2 regions of the Halobacillus sp. ABH2_015 genome follow, and region 1 is predicted to be linked to the other one. Evidence: riboswitches for the same ligand, from Rfam matches in the RefSeq annotation. Region 1 holds a riboswitch; the other holds the start of a gene.
What was found. A riboswitch is a leader RNA that binds a small molecule or an ion and turns the genes downstream of it on or off. The one in region 1 is predicted to bind FMN.
Positions count from the first base shown of each region.

Region 2: another riboswitch for FMN. It lies ahead of ribD (bifunctional diaminohydroxyphosphoribosylaminopyrimidine deaminase/5-amino-6-(5-phosphoribosylamino)uracil reductase RibD); the one in region 1 lies ahead of ACXAD6_RS13335 (ECF transporter S component).

Region 1 covers NZ_JBSWUG010000002.1:2,517,459-2,523,623, forward strand. Annotated here, with positions in the region: gene ACXAD6_RS13310 (isochorismate synthase) at 1-682, opposite strand, end outside; gene ACXAD6_RS13315 (1,4-dihydroxy-2-naphthoate polyprenyltransferase) at 906-1,847, shown strand; gene ACXAD6_RS13320 (hotdog fold thioesterase) at 1,981-2,367, shown strand; gene ACXAD6_RS13325 (TraR/DksA C4-type zinc finger protein) at 2,401-2,781, shown strand; gene ACXAD6_RS13330 (hypothetical protein) at 2,820-3,128, opposite strand; gene ACXAD6_RS13335 (ECF transporter S component) at 3,365-3,967, opposite strand; FMN riboswitch at 4,128-4,274, opposite strand; gene ACXAD6_RS13340 (hypothetical protein) at 4,468-5,178, shown strand; gene ACXAD6_RS13345 (hypothetical protein) at 5,460-6,165, shown strand, end outside.
Region 2 covers NZ_JBSWUG010000002.1:3,160,581-3,166,745, forward strand. Annotated here, with positions in the region: gene ACXAD6_RS16460 (cryptochrome/photolyase family protein) at 1-134, opposite strand, end outside; gene ribH (6,7-dimethyl-8-ribityllumazine synthase) at 903-1,370, opposite strand; gene ACXAD6_RS16470 (bifunctional 3,4-dihydroxy-2-butanone-4-phosphate synthase/GTP cyclohydrolase II) at 1,385-2,578, opposite strand; gene ribE (riboflavin synthase) at 2,594-3,244, opposite strand; gene ribD (bifunctional diaminohydroxyphosphoribosylaminopyrimidine deaminase/5-amino-6-(5-phosphoribosylamino)uracil reductase RibD) at 3,244-4,338, opposite strand; FMN riboswitch at 4,470-4,619, opposite strand; gene ACXAD6_RS16485 (glycoside hydrolase family 13 protein) at 5,064-6,165, shown strand, end outside.

The DNA.
Region 1 (6,165 bases):
GCAGTTCCCTGGCCAGGACAACTTTGCTGATTTTTCCCTGTCTGATATCTTCTGTTGCTTTCTTCACCGTTTCTTTCCATTGGGCAGGCGCTATTTCCTCCCTGCCAGTCACTACGGGAAATAATGGTTCAAAAGTTTCGGATTGAAGCAGCATTCCGCGCTGCTCCAAAAGCTGATGGACCATCTGCTTCAAATGGTCTTCGGGGAAAATGAGAACATTCATTGTTAAGTAAGAAGCCCCGTCCACTTTCGTGAGCAGAAAAGCCGGAATTGTCATCTGACTGTCGGGGAAGCTTTCCCACAGACGTTCCTCCGCTTCTCCCGGATCAAAGCTGAATCCCCCCAAGGCGGTTAATCCTGTACCCTTTTTCTGATAATCGTCATAGACAACAGCATTGTCCATAAGCTTCTGCCACAATCTCTGCACTTCCTGAAAACGATCAGCACGTTCGGCGTAAAGCTGGCTGGCCCGTCCGATGCCGACCATCGTCAAGTCATTATCCGCACTCTGCCAGAACGTCCGGTGAAGATCAACCGCCTCACCGGTATGAAAAAACTGAAAAGCATCCATATCATCTATATGTTCAACGATACTTATACATTGAGGTTCCCCAAGAAGATGCGCTCTCTGAAGGGCTTCCCCTGCTATTTCTTCTATATGAGGGGCCTTCGTATGAAGCATATTCATTCCTCCCATTCCTTAAGGGACGTTGAGTAATCCATATTTACTACACAGTTAAATGGAACTGCATGCACCACTCTCTATTTTATTCTCTTTTTTCTATTGACTCAAGAAATCTTACCTTCCAGGAGCATTTTCACCGAATGATTGACACCCCGGGACTCTTTCCCTAAACTTAAATTGTTATCATAAAAATTGTAGAATGACAAGGGAGAGAACATCCATGAGTTCCATACAAAACCAAAATATAAAAGCTTCCTTGAATGAACGTGAAGGTTTTCAGGTGTGGTGGAGACTGCTGCGCCCCCACACCTTGACGGCTGCTTTTGTCCCCGTTTTCGTCGGGACGATGCTGGCCGCCATCGAACAGTCCTTTAATTTCTGGTTGTTCGCAGCCATGCTGCTGGCTTCCATTCTCATTCAAGCGGCTACGAACATGTTTAACGAATACTACGATTATGTCAGGGGGCTGGATAATGAGAACTCCGTCGGCATTGGAGGGACCATTGTCCGTGACGGGATCCGTCCGCAGATGGTATTGCTGCTGGCTCTCAGCTTTTTCGCTGCTGCCGGACTGCTCGGTGTCTATATATGTGCCTCCTCCAGCTGGTGGGTGGCTGCTGTCGGACTGGTATCCATGTTGTTCGGTTATCTTTACACCGGCGGACCGTTTCCCATCGCCTATACACCGCTCGGTGAACTGACAGCAGGCTTCTTTATGGGCACCATCATAATAGCGATCAGCTACTATATCCAAACGATGACGCTAACCGCAGATGTGCTGATCGTTTCTGTTCCCGTCGCCATCTTCGTCGGCTGCATCCTGTTAGCGAACAATATCCGCGACAGGGAAAACGACGCTGAAAACGGCAGGAAAACGTTAGCGATCCTTTTCGGCCATAAAGGATCCATCCGCTTTTTGACAGCTCTCTTCGCCATCGCTTATCTTTGGACGGCTGTCCTTATGATGATCGGCCTCCTGCCATGGTGGTCGCTGGTGACTCTCATTAGTTTAGGAAAAGCCAGAAAGGCCATTCAGGGATTTATAGGAAAAAAAGAACCCCTGGAAATGATGCCGGCTATGAAAGCAACAGCGCAGACGAATACCCTGTATGGATTCCTACTCGGATTGTCGCTGCTTATACAACTGTACTTCCCTCTTTGATATAAAAGGGAAACGGCGTAAACACATTACACCATTGTCTGAAAGAAGGATGGAGAACCATCCTTCTTTTCTATAGGTTTGACCATTGGTTCAATGGGAATATTACATAAAGGATGGGATGACTATGAATGAGATGATGATGAAGAATACATTGATGGAAGCCCTGGGGATGGAAGTCATGAAAGCAGAACCGGATGAAGTGGAAATGCGCATGCCAGTGGATGCCCGTACTCATCAGCCGATGGGGTTCCTCCACGGGGGTGCGAACGTTGCCCTGGCTGAAAGCGCCGCAAGTATCGGCGGATTTTTAAACATCGATACCAACGAGCAGCAGGTCTTCGGTATTGAAATCAACGCCAACCATATAAAGAGCGCAAGAGAAGGCTGGGTGACAGCAACAGCCGTCCCTTCCCATATCGGTAAAACGACAATGGTGTGGGAAATCCGTATCGTCCATGAATCCGGCACGCTGCTCTGTATTTCCAGATGCACCCTCGGGGTTGTTCCTTTAAAAAAGTAAGCCATCCTTATAAAAAGGAAGGAGACATGAAGCATGTTATCAGACAAGCAGATTCAACAATTCAAACAACAGATCATAGAAATGAAAGAAGAAGCTGAACAGGAAATGGAAAAGTACAAAGAGGATGATGCCAAGGAGCTTTATCCGAATGACCGGACAGGGGAAATTTCCAGCGTCGCGGACCACCCGGGAAACCTTGGTACAGATCAGCACGAACGGGAAAAACGCCAGACGTTTTATGAACAGGCAAGGGAGAAGCACATGGCAGCGGAAGATGCCCTGAAACGAATCGAGGAAGGCCGTTACGGCGTCAGTGAGAAATCAGGGGACCCAATCCCTGTCGAAAGACTTGAAGCTCTTCCAACCGCCCGCTACACCGTTGAAGAAGAACGGGAAATAGAAAAGGATGCCTGATAAAAAGGATGCCGTCATCAAAACGGCATCCTTTTTTGTCAATCCATCTCCCGAAGCTGTTCGGAAGGTTCTTCATCTAAATCCGGCTCTTCTTCGTCCATATTGAACGGCGTATCCCGTTCCCCGTTCTGACGCATATCCCTTTCATAATCACGTCTCATTTCATCAATGTCCTGATGCTCCCGGTTGTTGCGGAAACGCTGTTCCTCCGGCATTTCATTCCTATCTGTACGTTCATAACGGGCAGGCTCATAATTGATATCCTCCGGCCCATCCTCGTTCCCGTTCATTCCGCAGCCACTTAATGTAACCATCACCAGCAAAGCAGCTCCCATGATTTTTTTCATTCATAAACACCTCTTTCAAAATAGTAAGAGCATGTTTACTTTCTCCTTTTACGATGCTTTTACACATAGGAGAACGCACTGGTTTTCCAGCTCATAGATAAAGCCCCTGACACCCCAGCCAGCATCTTGAAAAAAACCTTATGTTTTTCTATAAGTGAAGGATATTCTTTCCTCTATATCATTTTCCTTTTCGATATAAAAAGAGCCGGCGAGTTCATAACTTGCCGGCTCTCCCTTTACGCTGCGGATGAGGACCGCGGACTTTTCTGTTCGATCCAAGGTTTCATCCGTACAAAGAGCAGGGTGAACAGTGCACTCACAATGATTCCTTTAAGAGCATTGAATGGCAGAATCCCTGCTACTACTGTTATCCATTTCACTTGTGCACTCATCGTTTCCCATCCCATGAACCAGCTGTAAGCCGGAAGGATGACAAAGTAGTTCAGTACACCCATGCCGAACGCCATAATCAGAGAACTCGTCACAAGTCCTGATACAAGCGATTTAACACTCTTGAATTTATGATAGATCATCGTAACCGGAAGGATAAACAAGAGGCCTGCGGCAAAGTTTGCGACCACTCCCACCGGATCTCCTGCACCGGTATATATAAAATAAAGACCATTTTTTAACGCTTCAACAAGGATGCCTGCTGCGGGTGTAAACATGATGCCTGCAAGCAGGGCAGGAACATCACTGAAATCCACTTTCAAGTACTGCGGAAGCAGCGGCAGCGGAAAGTTCAGCAGCATCAGAACCATGGAAATGGTCCCAAACAAAGCAATCGTAATCAATGTAAATAATTTTCTTGATGACTGAGCCGGATAACGGTTCATCATCGATCTCCCCCTTCATCTTTACACATTGATTCACATCCCAGATGAAGGTGAGCGGCTGAGCCTGACCAATAAAAAAACCCCTGAAGCATTGGGCTTAGGGATGGTCTTGGTCCACGGCTAAATAGAGGCAGCATATCTAGCATGCGCTGCCTGTTCCGCTCGACATCTTCTCCCATCCAGACTGTAACTGTCGGTCCCGGACTCTCACCAGGTCAGCCATGCAGAAGAACTGCACGGGTCACGGACTTAAAGGTCACTATGCCTTCTTACCGTCGGTCGGGAATTTCACCCTGCCCCGAAGATGGAATCAATATAATTTTGTATCTTTATTTTATACAAAACCTGTACTCTGTGCAAGCAGGAAGTTCTGACGGCCGTTTCCCTCCTCTGTTTTGATCAAAAAGCAGATCTGTTAAATCTATCATTGGCCTACACCGGCTATCCGGGGATGAATACGATACCAATGTACCACACAATATTATGGATAAAGGTGGAAAAACATGGCGAATTGCAGGAAAGTTTCCGTTCCAGGGAAACTGCCGATAAAGTTTCCTAAGAAAAAAGAGAAAGGCGAGACAAAACATGACTGTCCATCCGGATGTAAGTGTCATTTTAAAAAGCCTGAACGTAAGCCCGCCAAACTAAACAGTGACTGCTTTGTAGAAAATGCTCTGGTTGGGACAAAACAGGTACAAAAAGTAGCTGAATCCACCCTGCCACTCGGTTTATTCGCAGCTACTGGAATTACAATTGGCAGCCTGGTGTCTGTAGAAGTCGTCCCTAATCTGGAGAATATCACTATGAGCGCCCGGATCATTAAAAACAAAGTCGTCAACATTGGCTTAATTCCGGCTGTAGTGACTGTCAGTTTCCTTGATAACGATGGTGCCTTGGGAACTGGTGTATTGAATACTTCCATCCCATTCCAAGCCCACACGGATTTCCCCGGGGCATGTCCGGAAGATACCCTGACAGAAACACCACTCGAAGTCGAAGGGATTTTTACGCAGGAGGGAGTTCCCGTTGTCGATCTGGCTGGATTAGGGCTGGTAGATGGGATCATTGTGAAAATCATTCTTCAAACCACCATTACTGTTACAAGACCTGTCATTCGTGACGCGCACGGCAACGTTTGTGATTTGAACCCCAACCGCTGCAAGCAGGACACAGAAACTTCATCCTTCACTTTCTCCGGATCCGAAGACGACTAAATTTTTCATTTGGAAGGAAAGAGAGCTTATCGATAAGCTCTCTTTTATCATTCCATTACCTATCATTCCTTAAAACAAATGCCCTTCTGTGCGGAGTCCATGACCGTTAAACCGGTTTGCTGCAGACAGCCGCGTCCGTGATCAGGAAGTTCTTTCAGCAGCATCTAAACGAATCTTACAGCCTATTCCAGTAAATCTATCACACCGGCCTACACCGTCCATCTCTTCAGGAATAGTATACCTATGTACAACACAAATTTATTGATAAAGGTGGAAGAAATATGGCGCACTGCAGGAAAATTTCCGTGCCCGGGAAACTGCCGATGAAGTTTCCTAAGAAAAAAGAGAAAGGCGAGAAAAAACAGTATTGTCCGTCCGGATGTAAGTGCAGCTTCAAAAAACCTGAAATGAAGCCGGCTAAACTAAACAGCGACTGCTTTGTAGAAAATGCTCTGGTTGGTACAAAAGAAGTGCAGAAGGTTGCTGAAACAACGCTTCCTCTATCCCTTTTTGGTGCAATTACTATTGCCGGAATCTTATCAATTGAAGTCGTTCCTGACTTGAATAACATCACAATGAATGCAAGAATCATCAAAAATAAAGTCGTTAACATCGGACTGATCCCCGCTACAATCAACATCCGTACAAACATTCTAGGGTTGGAATTAGTTACCCTTTCGACAACCATTCCGTTCCAGGAACACACAGATTTCCCTGGTGCATGCCCGCAGGACACCCTGCAGGAATCACCGCTTGAAGTTGAAGGAATCTTCACTCAGGAAGGAGTTCCTGTAGTAGATTTAGCTGGATTGAGTCTTGTCGATGGAATCCTTGTGAAAATCATCCTTAAAACAACCATTACCGTCACCCGCCCGGTTATCCGGGATGCCCACGGCAATGTTTGCGACTTAAACAAGGACCGGTGCCAAAACAGCATGACACCTCCATCCTTCACCTTCCCAGCTCCAGATGATACAGGGATCCTAT
Region 2 (6,165 bases), 640 kb from region 1:
TTGTTCAAATCCGGGTGAATATGAAAAAACAAAACGAGGCTGTCCTCATCTTTTGTATGTTCAACAGCTTTTGCAAGTGCTGTATGATCATTCAACCGTAAATCTCTTCTAAACCAGACGGCTCTTGTTGTCATCACCGTTCCCCCTTTCCCTTTATCCTTCCTTTTTCCTACTTCACTTAAACCCTGTCCAACCGGGGGGACAGGCTCCACGAAAAACCAGAGCCCCTTCCCTTTCCGCGGACGAGCGCCCGAGCTCGGCGGTCTCGGACCACTCGTTCTTCCGCAGGAGTGGAAGGGGCACTGCTCCTTGGGGGTTCTTTAACATCGACAAAGACTCTCCTTCACCCCGCTCACTCTTGCTGGATGGAGGAAAATCTTCCGGCAGGCAGCCGTCATCAGCACCTGTTCTTTCCCTTCCTCTTTTCCACGCAAGCGGCAATAGCGCAGCCCATGCCTTTCTTATGAATCTGCGTACCTGCGTAATGCACAATCTCTCTCCTTCATATTCTAACGTCGGCACAAGGAGCGTTCGGTGTTGATGCCTGCGGGAACAGCACGGGCCGAAGATCCACTTGGGCAGGCGGCCTTTCTGACCAAGTCAACTGAAGGCGTGCCCGCATCATTCATCCACCGATAAGCGGAAAGTGACCCTTCCCACGACAAATGGAAAACTCTAACTGGTTAACACAGGCTTTTTCTACAGCCAAAAGAGGGGTTCTGCTTAGCAGAACCCCTCTTTTTGTACTATTTTGGCGAAGTTACGAGAAGTGTTCGGTGGTGGGGCCTACGGGACCGAACCCAGGTCAGCTGAAACCGGGCCCACGGCAGGCATCCACCGATAAGCGGAACATGACCGCACATACCACCTCTGTAAAACCGTACTTTTCCAAATAGGTTCTTTTATTTGAACGCGTTCATCAGTGTCGCCATTTCAATGGCTGCTGTGGCTGCCTCCCAGCCTTTGTTACCGGCCTTCGTACCTGCACGCTCGATGGCCTGTTCAATGGTGTCTGTGGTAATGACGCCAAAGATCACTGGAATACCAGTCTTCTGGGAAGCCTGAGAAACCCCTTTAGCTGCTTCGCCGCAAACATAGTCGAAATGCGGCGTGGAGCCGCGGATGACAGCTCCCAGGGTGATAACCGCATCGTACTTCCCGGTTTCCGCCATCTTCTGAGCGGCCAGTGGAATTTCAAAAGCTCCAGGCACATAAGCAGCCTCTACATCGTTCAGATCGACGCCGTGACGCTTCAGCGCATCTACGGCTCCTTCATACAGCTTACTCGTAATAAAGTCGTTGAACCTTCCTGTTACAATACCGATTTTCAGTCCTGTTCCTACAAGATTACCTTCAAATGTTTTAACCATAAGTCTCTTCCTTTCTAGTAGTGGAATAAGTGCCCCATTTTAGACTGTTTCGTTTTCAAGTAGCTTTCATTTTCTTTGCGGGAAGGCATCTGAATAGCCACCCTCTCTACAACCTCAAGACCAAAACCACCAAGTCCGGAAATTTTCTTCGGGTTATTCGTCAGCAGACGAAGTTTTGTAATGCCCAGGTCCTTCAGGATTTGAGCACCGACACCGTAATCTCTTAAATCAGGCCCGAAGCCGAGTTTCTCATTCGCTTCCACCGTGTCATAGCCTTCTTCCTGAAGCTTATAGGCTTTCAATTTATTCATTAACCCGATCCCGCGGCCTTCCTGTTTCATGTACAGCAGAACACCGCTGCCATTTTCGGAAATCTGCCGTAAAGCGTTGTGCAGCTGAGGACCGCAGTCACAGCGGTAGGAGCCGAAGACATCCCCTGTCAGACATTCGGAGTGTACCCGCACAAGGGTCGGCTCCTCCGGATTGATGTCTCCTTTTACAAGAGCGATGTGATCTTTAAAATCGATATCATTCTTGAAGCCTACCGCTCGGAATTCGCCGTATTCTGTAGGCATCTGCACCTCGATTTCCCGGGTCACATGGTTTTCCTGCTCATGGCGGTATGAAATCAAATCCGCAATGGTGATCATCGGAATGTCAAACGCCTCGGCCATTTCTTTCAGGTCAGGCACACGGGCCATCGTTCCATCATCTTTAATGATTTCACAGATGACACCTGCCGGCCGGGCTCCCGCAAGACGTGCCAGGTCGACAGCCGCTTCCGTATGACCCGCTCTGCGCAGGACACCGCCTTCCTTGGCAATCAACGGGAAAATATGACCGGGCCGCTGGAAATCGGAAGCTTTACTTTCCGGGTTCAGCATTTCCCTGATGGTCAGGGCCCGTTCGTCCGCTGAAATTCCAGTTGTTGTCTCTTTATGATCCACACTGACCGTAAACGCTGTCTGATTAGGGTCTGAATTGTCATTGACCATAGGCATCAGCTCGAGCGCTCCAGCTGTTTCATTCGTAATCGGGGCACAAACCAGCCCACGCCCATGCTTGATCATAAAATTGATCATCTCCGTGGAAGCATGCTCCGCGATTCCAATAAAGTCCCCTTCATTTTCCCTGTCCTCGTCATCACAAACGATGACAAGCTTTCCCTGCTTCAATACATCAATCGCTTTTTCAACCGAATCAAACATATGCTTTCCCCCTCTTCATGCAAACCCGTTATCAGCCAGCATCTTTTTGGAGATGGCTGTTTGCGGGTGCTCTTGATTCTGCCCACTCAGGAAGTGAGCGACATATTTTCCAATCATGTCACATTCGATATTAACTTTGTCTCCCGGACCTTTCCTGCCGAGAACGGTATGTTCCATCGTGTGCGGAATCAAAGAAATGGTGACACGATCCTCTTCTACTCCGAATACAGTCAGGGATGTACCATCAACAGCTATCGAGCCTTTATAGACAAAATAAGGAACCAAGTCGGACGGAAGCTGTATGTCGTAATAGACGGCGTTGGACTCCGGCCTTTTTGATACAATGCTGCCCGTACCGTCAATATGACCCGATACAAGGTGACCGCCGAACCGCCCATCTGCCGCCATCGCGCGTTCAAGATTGACATCGCTGCCCTGCTTTAATTCATGGATGTTGGTGGCGCGGTATGTTTCCGGCATCACATCAAAGGATGCGGTATCCTTCGTATAATCTGTCACGGTCAGACAGACACCGTTAATGGAAATACTGTCCCCAAGCTTGATATCTTCCAGAATTTTGGATGCAGCAATCTTTATCTCCAAAGCTTCCGTTTTACTTTTAACGGACTGCAGTGTTCCTATTTCTTCTACAATTCCTGTAAACATTAGGATTCCCCTTTTCTTATCGAAACAATTTTAATATCTTCTCCAAGCTGTTCGGTCGATACAAACTCAAAAGATGTCACCTGTTTCAACTGTTGGATGCCGCGGCCGGCAACCGGGGTCAGTGCTTCTTTTCCACCGATCAATTTGGGAGCAATATACGTAATCGTCTCATTCACCTTTCCTGATCTGACAAAAGCGTCGGCAATGGTGGCCCCTCCTTCAACAAGGAGAGAGGTGACCTTGTGCTTTCCTAAATAGCGCAGGACTTCTCCAGGATCGATGGTGCGGCCAAGCGGAATGACGTGGACATGGGCATGCTCTTCAAGAATCAGACGCTTTTCATCCGGTATATCCGCTGACGTGAAAATCCACGTTGGAGATTCATTATTTTGTATCAGATTCGAAGCAGTCGGAATACGAAGATGCGTATCGAGGACAAGACGGATCGGATGCTTTCCGCCACCCGGAATTCTTGTCGTCAATGTCGGATTATCCATCATGACCGTATTGATCCCGACTAGAATCGCGTCCGATTGATGACGATAGCGGTGTCCGTCCTGCCGCGCCTCTTCTCCTGTGATCCATTGACTCTCTCCACTGGCGGTGGCAATCTTCCCGTCAAGGCTCATCGCTGTCTTTAAACGGACATAAGGTTCACCTGTTTGAATGTAATGAAAGAAGGCACGATTCAGTTCATCTGCCTCGTCTTTCAAAACACCCGTCCGGACCTCCACGCCCTGCCGCTTCATCATTTCAATGCCCCGGCCGGAAACTTTAGGGTTCGGATCCGATGAAGCCGTAACGGCCCGGCGGATGCCTGCCTTCACGACAGCTTCGGCACACGGAGGTGTCCGTCCATGATGGCTGCACGGTTCAAGAGTGACATAGATGTCCGCGCCTTCCGCTTTTTCTCCTGCCATCCGTAGTGCGTGCACTTCCGCATGAGGTTCACCAGCCTTCACATGCACGCCTATACCGACGACTTGATTATCTTTGACCACAATGGCGGCTACTGAAGGGTTGGGACTCGTCTGGCCGACCGTTTCCCTGGCCATCTGTACAGCCATTGCCATGTACTGCTCATCACGCTCCATCTTCATCACCTGCTCTTTTTCCATAAAAATAACCCTGAAGAAGACATACTTCTCCAGGGTCTTAAACGTCATTTTTTTGCGTACAGCAAACAAAGGGTACACGTGTTGCATGAACGGTACCGATACGTTTCCACAACCTTCTCCCATCCAGACTTTAACTGTCGGCTTTGGAATTTCACCAAATCAGGGAGAACCGTGCTTAACACTGATTCTCCGTCGCGGGCTGAGAGCATAAGCTCATTACCGCCGGCTGGGACTTTCACCCGACCCCGAAGGTTTCCATATTCAGTTGAATTACTTTAAATATATATGAAATCCCCATCTGCCGCAATCCTTAAGGTTTAAACAGCACCCATTAAGGCTATGTACTCATAAAACTGACCGCCCTTATGATGGGCACACGGATAACTGTCCACCGGATTCACGCCGCTTTGTTGTGAAATCAACAGGATTCATGACAGCCTTTCAACATCCTCAACAGAAGATGCACCACCTGATTTTAACAATCCAATGATGTGTAAGCCTGCTCTTTTCACGAACCTCCTATTGTAAAGCAGAAGAAAATCAGCTAGTATAGATTTATCAGGAAAACGTTTGCATAATAAGATATATTTTTAGATTTTCATGGTTATGGTTATTGAATAAACAAGCTGTTTATTCAATCATTCTCACTGAGAAAACGTTTGCATATCACGAATGATTTTATTAGGAAAGAGGGGCTGTATATGGAACGGGTATGGTGGAAAGAAGCGGTAGGATATCAAGTTTACCCTAGAAGTTTTCAGGATTCAAATGGAGATGGGATCGGCGATCTGCAGGGAATGATCAGCCGTCTGGACTATTTGAAGGATATGGGCATTGATTTCATTTGGATCTGCCCAATGTACAAATCCCCGAAGGATGATAACGGTTATGACATTTCCGATTATCAGGACATCCTGGATGAATTCGGAACGATGGAGGATTTCGACGAGCTGCTTAAGGAAGTGCATAAACGTGACATGAAGTTGATCATCGACCTCGTCCTCAACCATACAAGTGATGAACATCCATGGTTTTTGGAATCCCGGAAATCCAAGGACAATCCCAAGAGGGACTGGTATATCTGGCGCGATGGCAGAGGCGGCCGCGAACCGAACAACTGGGAGAGTATCTTTGAAGGATCGGCATGGGAATATGACGAGGAAACAAGGCAGTATTACCTTCATGTGTTCTCCAGAAAGCAGCCGGACTTGAACTGGGAGAACGAAGACGTCCGCGAAGCTCTATACAGCATGGTCAACTGGTGGCTGGATAAAGGAATCGACGGTTTCCGCATAGATGCCATCAGCCATATCAAAAAGCGGCCGGGCTTTCCAGATATGCCGAACCCTGAAAAAGAAACGTATGTGTCCTCTTTTGATATGCATATGAACCAAAAAGGGATCCACACCCACCTTCAGGAATTCAAAGACCGCACATACGATAATTATGACGTGATGACGGTCGGAGAAGCGAACGGGGTAAGTGCCGATGAAGCGGATCAATGGGTCGGCGACAACGGAAAAATGGATATGATCTTCCAATTCGAGCACCTGGACCTTTGGGATCAGGATGCTGAACAGCAGCTTGACATTAAGGGTTTGAAAAAAGTACTGACCCGATGGCAGAAAGCTCTTGAAGGGGATGGATGGAACGCTTTGTTTGTAGAAAACCATGACAAGGCCCGTGTCGTTTCGACGTGGGGGGATGATCAAGTCTACTGGCGCGAAAGTGCGACGGCGATTGCAACGATGTATTTCTTTATGCAGGGGACGCCTTACATTTATCAAGGTCAGGAAATCGGCA